3 regions of the Streptomyces sp. NPDC003077 genome follow, and region 1 is predicted to be linked to each of the others. Evidence: riboswitches for the same ligand, from Rfam matches in the RefSeq annotation. Region 1 holds a riboswitch; each other region holds the start of a gene.
The links. A riboswitch is a leader RNA that binds a small molecule or an ion and turns the genes downstream of it on or off. The one in region 1 is predicted to bind cobalamin.

Region 1 (3,823 bases):
CTTGAGCATCCGCTTGGGGTTGGCCAGCGCGTTCGCCGCGCCCACGCAGACGACCATGGTGGCCAGCCGCAGCCCGTCGTACAGGCCGCCGAGCACCTGCTCGGCCGCGACCGGCCCGAACAGCCGGATTCCGGCGGCCCACGCGGGCAGCGGGATCTCCGGCAGCGTGAAGAGCACGGTGTCGCCCTGGCCACCGCCGAAGACGATCCGGAACACGATCCGCATGACGACGATGAAGCCGCCCAGCATCAGGTACATCCGGAAGGCCAGCGCCCAGGGCGCGTCACCGCGCCGTTGGGCCACCACGTAGCCGGCCACGGCGAGGATCAGCACCAGCAGGACGGGGTTGGCGGTGCGCCCGGCCGCCACCGCCATGCCCAGCGCCCACAGCCACCAGGCGCCGGGGTGGACGGCTCGCGGGAGCGGCTTCGGCAGGGGACGGGTCATGGTGCGGGGTCCGTGGGGGTGGGGCCGTCGGCGGGGTCGGACGGGGTGGGGGCGCCGGTGGGGTTGGTGGGGCTCCCATGGCCGGATGGGGCGGGAGTGCCGGAGCGGCCGGTGGAGCCTGGCCGGTCTCCGTCACCGGAGGGCGCGGGCGGTACGGCACGTTTCAGGGGTGTGGCGGGCCCGGCCGTCCCGGCGACCCGGCGACGGCGCCGGGCGGTGCCCGCCGCGGCGAGGGCGAGCGCGGCAGCCGCGGCGCCGCCGACGGCCGTGCCGACCGGTATGCCGCCCTGCCCCTCGGCGGACGCCAGTCCCGGCCCCTCGCCGCCGGTCCAGTCCGCCGCCTCGGTGGGCGTGACGACCGGGCGGGGCGCGGCGGCGGACGCCTCGGGGGACGCGGTGGTCGCGGGCTCCTTCCCGCGGTCGTTCCCTCGGCCGTCCCCGCGCTCGCCCGTCCCGTTCGTCCCGTTCATCCCGTTCGTCTTCCGGGCGCCGTCGTCGTTACCGTCGGTCGGCTTTTCCTCCGGGGCGGAACCGGGCCGCCTGTCGCGGTCGCCCGGACGCGCGTCGCCCGCACCGCCCGCGTCACCCGTCGGCCCGGGGGCAGCCCCGCTCCCGGCGCTCGGCGTCGTCCTCCCGTCCGACGGAACGGGCGGGACGGCTCCCCCGCCCGAACCCACTCCACCTCGGCCGGAGTCGGCATCCTCACCGGAAGTCGGCCGCGGGGCCGGAGCCGGGCCCGGAGCCGGTGCGGCCACCGGGCGCTTGGGCGCCACGCGCGGCGCCGGGGCCTCGCCCTCGTCCCGGCCGAAGGAGAACGACCAGCCCTCGAAGCTGCCTTGGGGCGGGGTGCGGTAGGTCGCGCCGTACTGGCTGTAGGTCCACCGGCCGCCGTTGGGGGCGTGCCAGTACGACCAGTAGGCCTTGGCCGGAGGGGTGTCCACACAGGGTTCCTGCCGCGGGCCCGGCTTGCCTTCCAGGCGGCAGACGAACGCCTCGCCCCACCGGTTGGTACCGGCGACCCGGATGCCGGCCGCCTTGAGCGCCGCGAGCCCGGTGGCCTGACGGCCGACGGCGCACCGCACGATCGTCCGCCCGCCCAGTTCCCGGAAGTCGACGACGACGGTCACCCCGCGCCCGTCGGGACAGAACCCGGCCCGGCCGCGTCCGGTGTCCACCGCGGCGGCGTCCCCCGCGGCGACCAGGCCCCAGCCCACCGACGCCGCCAGCGCCAGCAGCGGTCCCATTGCCGCGGCGGCCACGGCGCGTAACGCACCAGCCATGCGAGGGTGCCCTTCGTTTCCGGGCCGGCACCGGGGCCCGTGGGCCCGTACCGCGTGACGAACCCCTGACGCGCGTTCCGGAGACGGAGGCGGCAGGGGCCGACGAGCCGGTACGGGGCTCAGGGCTCCACGCTGCAGACCATGACAGTGAGAAGCAGTGCACGTAGCGCGGTGGGCGTTCCGGCTCGCCGCCCGAAGGCGGCTCACGGTTGCAGGTCAGCGCCGGATTCCCACCGGCTTTCCCCAGTCGCGTACGCATTCAGTTGTGGGGTGGTGCGGGTGCGGGCCACGGTCTTACGGAAGCGGCCGTTCCCACGCGTCACGTCGTTCACTCCCGCCTCGGCCGGAGCACAGCGCATCGTACGCCCGGGGCACGGGACTTCACCACTGCCGTAGCTGTGAGCCCGGACACCGCCGACCGCCCGAAGACGACCTGACGCACGGCCGCCCCCGCCCCGCCCTCACCCCATCCGCACGTTCCACCGCCCGCCCCGCCCCGTGAGCCGCACCGTGCTCAGCGGAAGCACGTCGATCCGCCAGAACGCCCCCGCCGGCGCGGACAGGACATGGACGACGGCGGCCCGCGCCACGGCGGGATCGGCCACCGCCAGAACGCGGCCGGTGTCCTCCGGCAGCCCTGCCAGCCAGGCCCCGACGCGGCGGCACAGCGCGCTCACGGACTCCCCGCCGTGCGGCGCCGCGTCGGGGTCGGTGGTCCACGCGGCGAGGGCGGCGGGGTCCTCGGCGGCGAGGGCGTCGAGGGTGCGGCCGTGCCAGCGTCCCAGGTCCGGGCCGCGCAAGGCCGGTTCGGCCACGGGGTCCGGGCCGAGGACCGCGGCGGTCTGCCGGCAGCGGACGGCGGGGCCGCTGAGGCGCCGGTCGGCCGGTGGGAGGCCGTCGGCGATCGCGCGCACCGCCCGCCGGTCCCGCTCGTCCAGCGGCCGGTCGTCGCCGATCCGCACGGTGTGCGCGGGGGTGCCGAGCGGCGGGGCGAGCAGGGTCAGCCGGATCGTCATGGGCGCGAGGGTAGACCCGGGCGCGGACGGCGCGGCGCGACGCGTTCCGCTCGCCCTGGCATGCGGGTACCTTCGAGCCGTCAGGACGACGGTGCGTTCGGAAGTCCGGTGCGATTCCGGCACGGTCGCGCCACTGTGTGCCACGCGGCACCCCGTCGCCTGGGGCCGCTGGTGAGTCAGACCCACGCTGCCGTCGTCATCAATCGAGCACCTGATGCGACCGCCGACGACAAACAGGCGGGGCGTGCTCCATGACGCGGGACGCGTGTTCCCGAGGAGGTACCGCCGTGGCTCATTCCACCGTGACCCCAGCCCCTGTCACCCGGCCCGCCGTGGCCGCGCTGCCGATCCGCACGGTCCTGCCCTGGGCCGTCTTCTTCGGCCTGCTGATGCTCGTCCTGCTCTACTTCGTCGGCGCCGAGCAGGGCGTCGTCTCGCTCATCTCCGGCCGGGGCGTGCACGAGTGGGTGCACGACGGCCGGCACCTGCTCGGTTTCCCCTGCCACTGACGGCGAGGACCGAGACGCCATGAACTCCGCCCTGGTGCGCGCCTTGCTGGTGCGCGGAATGCTCGCCGGCCTGGCGGCGGGTCTGCTCGCCTTCGGGCCGGCGTACTGGATCGGCGAACCCCAGGTGAACGCCGCGATCGCCTTCGAGGAGGCGCACGCCCACGGGCACGGCGGCGAGGAACTGGTCAGCCGCGCCGCGCAGTCGACCGGGGGGCTGCTCACCGCCGTCCTGGTCTTCGGCACGGCGGTGGGCGGCATCGGCGCCCTGGCGTTCTGCTTCGCCCTCGGGCGGATCGGGCGCTTCGGCCCGCGTGCCACCGCCGCCCTGCTGGCCGCCGCCGCCTTCGCCGCCGTCTGCCTCGTCCCGTCCCTGAAGTACCCGGCCAACCCGCCCGCCGTCGGCGCCCCCGACACCCTCGGCAGGCGGACCGCCCTGTACTTCCTCCTGGTCGCCCTCACCGTGCTGCTCGCCCTGGCGGCGACGCTCCTGGGCCGCCGTCTGGCGCCGCGGCTGGGCAACTGGAACGCCACCGTCGTCGCGGTCGTCTCCTTCTGTGTGGTGATCGGGGCG
Region 2 (3,823 bases), on a different contig from region 1:
GGACGCCTCGTACGCGGCGAGCATGATCCGCTCGGAGATGCGGGTGGACAGCTCCCGGGCCTCGGGCGAGTCGAACGGGAGCCGCAGCCGGAAGAAGACGTCCTGGAGGCCCATCAGACCCAGACCCACCGGGCGCCAGCGGGAGTTGGAGGCGCCGGCCTGCTCGGTCGGGTAGTAGTTGATGTCCACGACGCGGTCCAGGAAGGTCACGGCGGTGCGGACGGTGGCGTCCAGCCGCTCCCAGTTCATGGTGCCGTCCTCGCCCAGGTGGGCGGCGAGGTTGACCGAACCGAGGTTGCACACCGCGGTCTCGCCGTCGTCGGTGACCTCCAGGATCTCCGTGCACAGGTTCGAGGAGTGCACGACGCGGCCGGGCTCGGCGGTCTGGTTGGCGGTGCGGTTGGCGGCGTCCTTGAAGGTCATCCAGCCGTTGCCGGTCTGCGCGAGGGTGCGCATCATCCGTGCGTACAGCACCCGGGCCGGGACGCGCTTGACGGCCTTGCCCGCCGCCTCGGCCGCCCGGTACGCGGCGTCGAAGTCCTCGCCCCACAGGTCCACCAGCTCCGGCACGTCCACCGGGGAGAACAGCGACCACTCCTGGTCGGCGTCCACCCGGCGCATGAACTCGTCCGGGATCCAGTGCGCGATGTTCAGGTTGTGGGTGCGGCGGGCCTCCTCGCCGGTGTTGTCCCGCAGCTCCAGGAACTCTTCGAGGTCGGCGTGCCAGGTCTCCAGGTAGACGCAGGCGGCGCCCTTGCGCCGGCCGCCCTGGTTCACGGCGGCCACCGAGGCGTCCAGGGTGCGCAGGAACGGCACGATGCCGTTGGAGTGCCCGTTGGTGCCGCGGATCAGCGAACCGCGGGCGCGCACCCGGGAGTAGGACAGGCCGATGCCGCCGGCGTGCTTGGAGAGCCGGGCGACCTGGTGGTAGCGCTCGTAGATCGAGTCCAGCTCGTCCAGCGGGGAGTCCAGCAGGTAGCAGGAGGACATCTGCGGGTGCCGGGTGCCGGAGTTGAACAGCGTGGGGGAGGACGGCAGGTAGGAAAGCGTGCTGGTCAGCCGGTACAGCTCGGCCACGTCTGCCAGCGCGCGCGCCGAGTCGTCCTCGGCCAGGCCGCAGGCCACCCGCAGCAGGAAGTGCTGCGGGGTCTCGATGACCCGGCGGGTGGTGGGGTGCCGCAGCAGGTAGCGCGAGTGCAGGGTGCGCAGCCCGAAGTAGCCGAACCGGTCGTCGGCGCCGTCCGCGAGCGCCGCCTCGACCAGCGCGTCCAGCTCGTCCGCGTGGGTGCGGACGAACGCGGCGGTGGTGTCCGCGATCAGGCCCTCCCGGTGCCCGGCCGCCACCGACGCGGAGAACCGCACGGCGCCCTCGGCCGCGGCCTCCTCGGCGACGGCGATGCTCAGCAGCCGCGCGGCGAGCCGCGAATACTGGGGCTCGTCGCCGATCAGCCCGGCCGCCGCCTCGATGGCCAGCGACCGCAGCTCGGCCTCGTCCGACCCGGGGTGCCGGCCGCGCAGCGCGGCGGCGGCCACCTTGCCGGGGTCGGCGGCGGGGAGGTCGGCGGTGAGGTCGGTCAGGGTGCGCAGCAGGGCGGCGCCCGGCGCGTCCTGGTTCCGGGGGACCTGGGCGGCCCGCTCGGCTGACGCGGGCTCCGTCGGCGCGATGGTCACGGGGGTGCTCTCCCTCACTCGGCGGGGGCCTGGAGGGACGGGCGCGATGGGCGCGTACGGGCACACCTCACCCCGGGAAGCGGGATGCGGGCACGGCTCCGCACGGCGTCCACCGGCTCAACCCTCGAAGCCCGGACGTGGGACGTCCACACCCTTGCGGTGGGGACGTACTGCCGGCAGGTCTTCGGACTTGCGGTGCGTAAATACGCACACATACACACGTTGCGGGACAGTTCCGGATTCACACCGGATTCCCCTGCATCGGCAGCGAGCACGAGCATACATCTTGTGCCGAGAGATGACGGCACCCCCACATGTAGTGCCGAGTCGTGGCGGGATGCCCGTGGATGGTCAGGGATGCCCGCAGATGCCGGAGGGAGATCCGGTGCGGAAGACGTACGCGGTGACCATTCGAGGCACGCGGTGTTGACGGGGCTGTCGGGAACACGGAGGCTCCAGTGTGCTCCGTCGGCCAGCGGGGCCGGGGGAGGACGGTGAGGGGGAAGCATGCGCAGAACCATCACGGCCGTGGCGCTCGTCGCGGGGGCGTGCGTGACGGCGGGCCTGTTACCCGCGGGGACGGCGGCGGCGCGCTCGGGCGGTGGGGTTGGGGGGCACTCGGACGGTGGGGTGGTGGCGCGTTCGGACGGTGGGGCGGTGGCGCGCTCCGACGGCCTGGCTGTGGCGCGCTCGGGCGGCGCGGTTGCGGGGCATTCGGACGGTGGGGTGGTGGCGCGCTCCGACGGCCCGGCTGTGGCGCGCTCGGGGCGGCCGGCGACCGAGCGGGTCAGCGTCGCGGCGGACGGCACGCAGGGGAACGGCTTCTCGGCCTCGCCCAGCATCAGCGCGAACGGCCGGTACGTCGCCTTCAGTTCGCAGGCGGACAACCTGGTCCCCGGGGACACCAACGGCGCGGAGGACGTGTTCGTCAAGGACCTGGTCACCGGCGCGGTCGACCGGGTCAGCGTCACGACCGACGGCATCGAGGGAACCGGGCGCTCCAGCGCTCCGATGATCAGCGGCGACGGACGGTACGTCGCCTTCCGCTCGGACGCCGCGAACCTCGTCCCGGGCGACACCAACGACGAGGCGGACGTCTTCGTCCACGACCGCCGCACCGGCCGCACCGAGAGCCCCACAGCGGGCACCGGCACCTCGCCGTACGGCTACGGCGTGCAGAGCTTCGTCCTCAGCGCCAACGGCCGGACACTGGCCTTCGGCTCCGGCCGGTCCGACCTGGTGCCCGGGGACACCAACGGTGCCGACGACATCTTCGCCTGGGACCTGCGCACCCGGAAGCTGCGCCGGGCGAGCGTGGCCGGCGACGGCACCCAGGCCGACGCCATCTCCCGCTTCCCGACCCTCAGCGCCGACGGCCGCACGGTCGGTTTCACCTCGGAGGCGAGCAACCTGACGGACGGCCGGGCCGGTTTCCGGCCGCCGCCGCTGTACCCGATGTACGTGCACGACCTGGACACCGGGCGCACCAGCGTGGCCAGCCGCGGCTCCACCGGCGAGGTCGTCGGCGTCACGCCGGAGACCCACCTGAGCCCGGACGGCCGCTACGCGATCTTCGACACCCCCGCCGACGACGTGGTCCCCGGCGACACCAACAACACCTACGACATCTTCGTCCGCGACCTGAAGACCGGCACCGTCCGCCTGGCCTCCCGCGCCCACGACGGCGCGCAGGGCAACGGCTGGGCCGCCGACGGCCGCCTGAGCGCGAACAACCGCTACCTGTTCTTCAACTCCGTCGCCACCAACCTCGTCCCCGGCGACACCAACGGCCGCGACGACGGCTTCGTCCGCGACCTGAAGACCGGCGCCGTCCAGCGGATCAACCTCGCCCACGACGGCGGCCAGTCCACTTCCTGGGTCAACGACGTCGTCCCGGACGCCTCGGGACGGCTCGCCGCCTTCGACTCGCGGGACGAGGGGCTGGTGCCCGGGGACACCAACGCGACCGGGGACGTGTTCGTGCGGCGGGTGACGTGGTGAAGGGGGAGCGGCCTCAGGCCGGCTTTCGCGCGAACGCCCACAGCCTGATCTCGGGTATCGGATCCCAGTCCCGCTCCGGGGCCCGCTCGAAGCCCAGGCGCCGGTAGAGCCGGTGCGCCGGCAGCAGGTGCTGCTGGCTGGACAGCACCAT
Region 3 (3,823 bases), on a different contig from region 1:
CGGGCGGCAGGTGGCGGGGGCTGGCACCGTGAGGGCATGGGGGATGCCTTGCTGTCCGGCCTGTTGGCCGGGTACGGGATCGCGATGCCGGTGGGCGCCGTCTCCGTGTTGATCGTGGGACTGGCGGCCCGTACGTCGTTGCTGCGGGGACTGGCCGCGGGCCTCGGCACCGCCACGGCTGACGGCCTGTACGCGCTGGTCGCGGTGGTGGGCGGGGTGGCCTTGGGGCAGTACGTGGAGCCGGTGGCCGGGCCGCTGCAATGGGCGGCGGCGGGGGTACTGCTGACGGTCGCGACCGTGGGCGTCGTCACGGCCGTACGGGAACGGGGACGGGGACAGGAACGGGGACGAGGACAGGAACGGGAACGGGGACACGCACGGGAACGGGGACACGCACGGGAACGGGGACACGCACGGGAACGTGGCCCGGCGAGGGAGAGGGGCGGCGGGCCGGATCGTGGGTGGGGCCGTACCTACGCCGGGTTCGTCGGGCTGACGCTGCTCAATCCGGTGACCGTCGCCTACTTCGCCGCCATGGTGGTGGGGCAGCGGAACGCGTCGTGGGACGCGGGTGCGGGAGCGGCGTTCGTGCTGGCGGCGGCCGTCGCGTCGGCCAGTTGGCAGGGTGTGCTGGCGCTGGGCGGGGCGGCGGTGGGGCGGGTGCTGACGGGGGAGCGGGGGCGCCTGATCACCGCACTCGTCGGCAATGCGGTGATCGCGGTGTTGGCGGTGCGGCTCGCGTGGACGGCGCGTTGAGGACGGGGGCGGGGCGGGCTCGGGGGAAGGTCGGGGCGGTGCCCGTGCGGCGCCCGTTCGCCCGTCGTCCGGCCTTCGTCCGTCCTTCATGGCTTTCGGCCGGTCTCCGTCGCCCGACCGGCCTCCGTGGCGCCCGTCCGGTGTTGCCGTCTCCTGTCCGTGCCCCGCCCCTCGTAATTCGTAATCCCCGGCTCCGTGGGGTCGTCAGCTCTCCGGGGCCGCCGTGCGGGCCGCCCACCGCCGTTCGACGCCGGCCAGGCGCCAGTACGCGAGGGCCGCCGCCCACACCACCACGAACAGGCCGACGATGATGAAGCCGACGTTGTCCAGGTCCAGGCCGGAGATCCAGCCGGTGACCGCGTCCGTGAGGGCGAGCTTGTCGTGCAGCACCGTGACCAGCTCGATGGTGCCGATGAAGAAGGCCACCGCGATCGACAGGCCGGTGATGGTGAGGTTGTAGTAGACCTTGCGGACCGGGTTGGAGAACGCCCATTGGTACGCGAAGTTCATGAAGGTGCCGTCGAGGGTGTCGAAGAGGCTCATGCCGGCCGCGAACAGCAGGGGCAGGCACAGGACCGCGTACCAGGGCAGCCCGGCCGCGGCGCCGCTGCCCGCCATGACCATCAGCGTCACCTCGGTCGCGGTGTCGAAGCCGAGGCCGAAGAGGAAGCCCAGCGGGAACATCTGGCCGGGGCGGTTGATGGAGCGGGTGAAGCGGCCGAGGAAGCGGTTCATGAAGCCGCGGGAGTTGAGGTGCTGTTCCAGTTCCGTCTCGTCGTAGCGGCCCTCGCGCATCGCGCGGAAGACCCGCCGGATGCCGGCGAGCGCGATCAGGTTGAGGGCGGCGATCAGGTAGAGGAAGGTGCCGGAGACGGTCGTGCCGATGGTGCCGAGCACCTGGTGCGCGCGGGACTCGTCGTCCAGGAGCGTCCCGGCGAGCTGAGCGCCGCCCGCCACCAGGGCGGCCATGGCGACAACGACGCTGGAGTGCCCGAGGGCGAACCAGAATCCGACGGAGACCGGACGCTTGCCGTCCGCCATGAGTTTGCGGGTGGTGTTGTCGATGGCGGCGATGTGGTCGGCGTCGAAGGCGTGCCGCATGCCGAGCGTGTACGCGGTGATGCCGAGTCCCACGCCGAAGACCTGCTTGCCGACGGTGTAGTGGTTCGGCACCACCAGGAGCAGCAGGACGCCGAAGGCGACGACGTGCAGCCCGGCGATCACGGCCATGAGGCCGATGGTGCGTACGGTGTCCTGCCGCCGCCAGCGGAAGCCGGGGGGTGCCGGAGTCTGCGGAAGGCCGCCAGAAGGAGAAGAAGGGGACATGGGGGGACGGGTGGACCCGGGCATCCGGTGATCACGCTCCAGCACCTCGTGGATGATTTCGTGAGATGCCGTGGCCGGTCTCCTGGCTCACGGGTACGCGCGCCCGGCCCGGCCTTCCCGGCCGCGGCTGCGGTCAGTGGCCCCGTACGCGCCGGTGGCACGTGCGGAAAGGGTCGGGAACTACCCGATCACAGTGGCGAGGGCCGCGCCGGTCTGGGACCCCGAGGGGTCCGTCACCGGTCTTCCCGATCACCACGGCCCGGTTACCTTAGCCCGCGAAGTTATGGGGCGGACCAAGGATTCACCAAGGATCGTCCCTGGTGGCAAGGGGGAGGTTGTGGTGCCAGGGCGGGGCCGGGCGGCATCCGTTCGGCCGGAACCGTGCGCGGTGTCGTCAGGGACGGGCTCGCGGAGTAGCTTCCGCAGTGGGCCAGGGGCGGAAGCGGGCCCGGCCCTCGGGAGAGATCATGAACCTCCACAACCCCCTTCTCCTCGATCTCGCCGTCAAGGCCCGGCTGAGTCCCGCCGCCCTTGACGACTCCGTCACCGCGCTCAGGGAATGCGAGGCGGCGGTCACGGTCTGCGCGGCGGCGATGCTCTCCGAAGGAGAGCCGGAGCGGATGCGGGAGGCCGTTTCCCGCGACATGGACTGCTCCGACGTCGTCACCGCCACCTGCCGGGTGCTGGACCGGGCGGGTGGCGGCGACGCCGCGTTGCTCGCGTCCTTGCTGGACGCCTGCGCGATGGCCTGCGAACGGAGCCACGAACTGTGCGCGCAGCACGCCGGGCACCTCCCCCACTGCCGGGTGTGCGCCGACGCCACCCGCAAGGCCGCCGGCGCCTGCCGGCAACTGCGGGCGGGTCTGACGTCGGCGTGAACGGGTGAGCGGGTGAGTGGGTGAGCGGTTGGGCGGGCCGGATGGGTGCCGGATGACGTCCTTGCGGTCCGCCAGAGCGGCACCGGCAGACCTGTCAGTGCGGCACCGATGAAAGGAACCCGTGCAGCGCCTCGTCGAAGCAGGCGGTGTTCTCCAGGTTGACCATGTGGCCGGCGCCGGGGACGCGGACGCGGTGGGCGCCGGGGACGGAGACGGCGATGGCGTGCGCGTTGGCGGAGATGTCGGTGCTGTCCAGGTCGCCGTCCAGGACCAGGGTCGGCACCCGGATCTCCGACAGCCGGGCGGCGGCGCCGACCTCGATCGGCAGCCCGGCCCCCATCCCGTCCGCGTGCGCCATGACGTTGGCTTCGGCGGAGGCGCGCATCCGTTCCCGCAGTTCCGGGTCCACCATCGACGGCTGACGGTGCGGACCGTCCACCCACATGCGCAGGAAGTGCTCCACGAACCGGGCCGCGCCGTCCTCCTCCCCGATGGCGGCCACCTGTTCCTTGATGTGCTCCAGGATGAACGGGTCGGTGAAGGTGCGACCGCTCACGCCCGGCGCGGCGAGCGCCAGGGCCGTGACGCGCGCGGGGTGGGCCAGCACCATGTCCAGCGCGACGCGCGCCCCGTGCGAGAGGCCGACGAGCGTGGCGCGCGGGATGCCGAGGTGATCGAGCAGGGTCCGTAGGTCCTCGTGGTTGGCGTAGTCGCCGTCGACGCTGGAGGACAGGCCGTGACCGCGCGCGTCGTAGCGGACCACCCGCAGGCCCGAGCGGACGAGCCAGCCGAACTGCTCGTCCCACATGCGCTGGTCCAGCATGCCGCCGTGCAGCAGCACCACGGCGGGGCCGGTGCCGGCC

Region 2: linked by a shared signal. The riboswitch ahead of ABZX96_RS22800 (ribonucleoside-diphosphate reductase subunit alpha) and the one ahead of ABZX96_RS16275 (hypothetical protein) in region 1 are both predicted to bind cobalamin.
Region 3: linked by a shared signal. The riboswitch ahead of ABZX96_RS32945 (HoxN/HupN/NixA family nickel/cobalt transporter) and the one ahead of ABZX96_RS16275 (hypothetical protein) in region 1 are both predicted to bind cobalamin.

Annotation. Positions count from the first base shown of each region.
Region 1 is NZ_JBEXNM010000020.1:61,723-65,545, forward strand. It holds gene ABZX96_RS16270 (CbiQ family ECF transporter T component) at 1-447, opposite strand, end outside; gene ABZX96_RS16275 (hypothetical protein) at 444-1,727, opposite strand; cobalamin riboswitch at 1,880-2,033, opposite strand; gene ABZX96_RS16280 (histidine phosphatase family protein) at 2,189-2,743, opposite strand; cobalamin riboswitch at 2,843-2,925, shown strand; gene ABZX96_RS16285 (CbtB-domain containing protein) at 3,031-3,252, shown strand; gene ABZX96_RS16290 (CbtA family protein) at 3,272-3,823, shown strand, end outside.
Region 2 is NZ_JBEXNM010000036.1:1,907-5,729, forward strand. It holds gene ABZX96_RS22800 (ribonucleoside-diphosphate reductase subunit alpha) at 1-1,671, opposite strand, end outside; cobalamin riboswitch at 1,829-1,959, opposite strand; gene ABZX96_RS22805 (hypothetical protein) at 2,179-3,672, shown strand; gene ABZX96_RS22810 (GNAT family N-acetyltransferase) at 3,686-3,823, opposite strand, start outside.
Region 3 is NZ_JBEXNM010000078.1:10,193-14,015, reverse strand. It holds gene ABZX96_RS32950 (LysE family transporter) at 37-756, shown strand; gene ABZX96_RS32945 (HoxN/HupN/NixA family nickel/cobalt transporter) at 961-2,082, opposite strand; cobalamin riboswitch at 2,137-2,395, opposite strand; gene ABZX96_RS32940 (hypothetical protein) at 2,550-2,960, shown strand; gene ABZX96_RS32935 (alpha/beta hydrolase) at 3,055-3,823, opposite strand, start outside.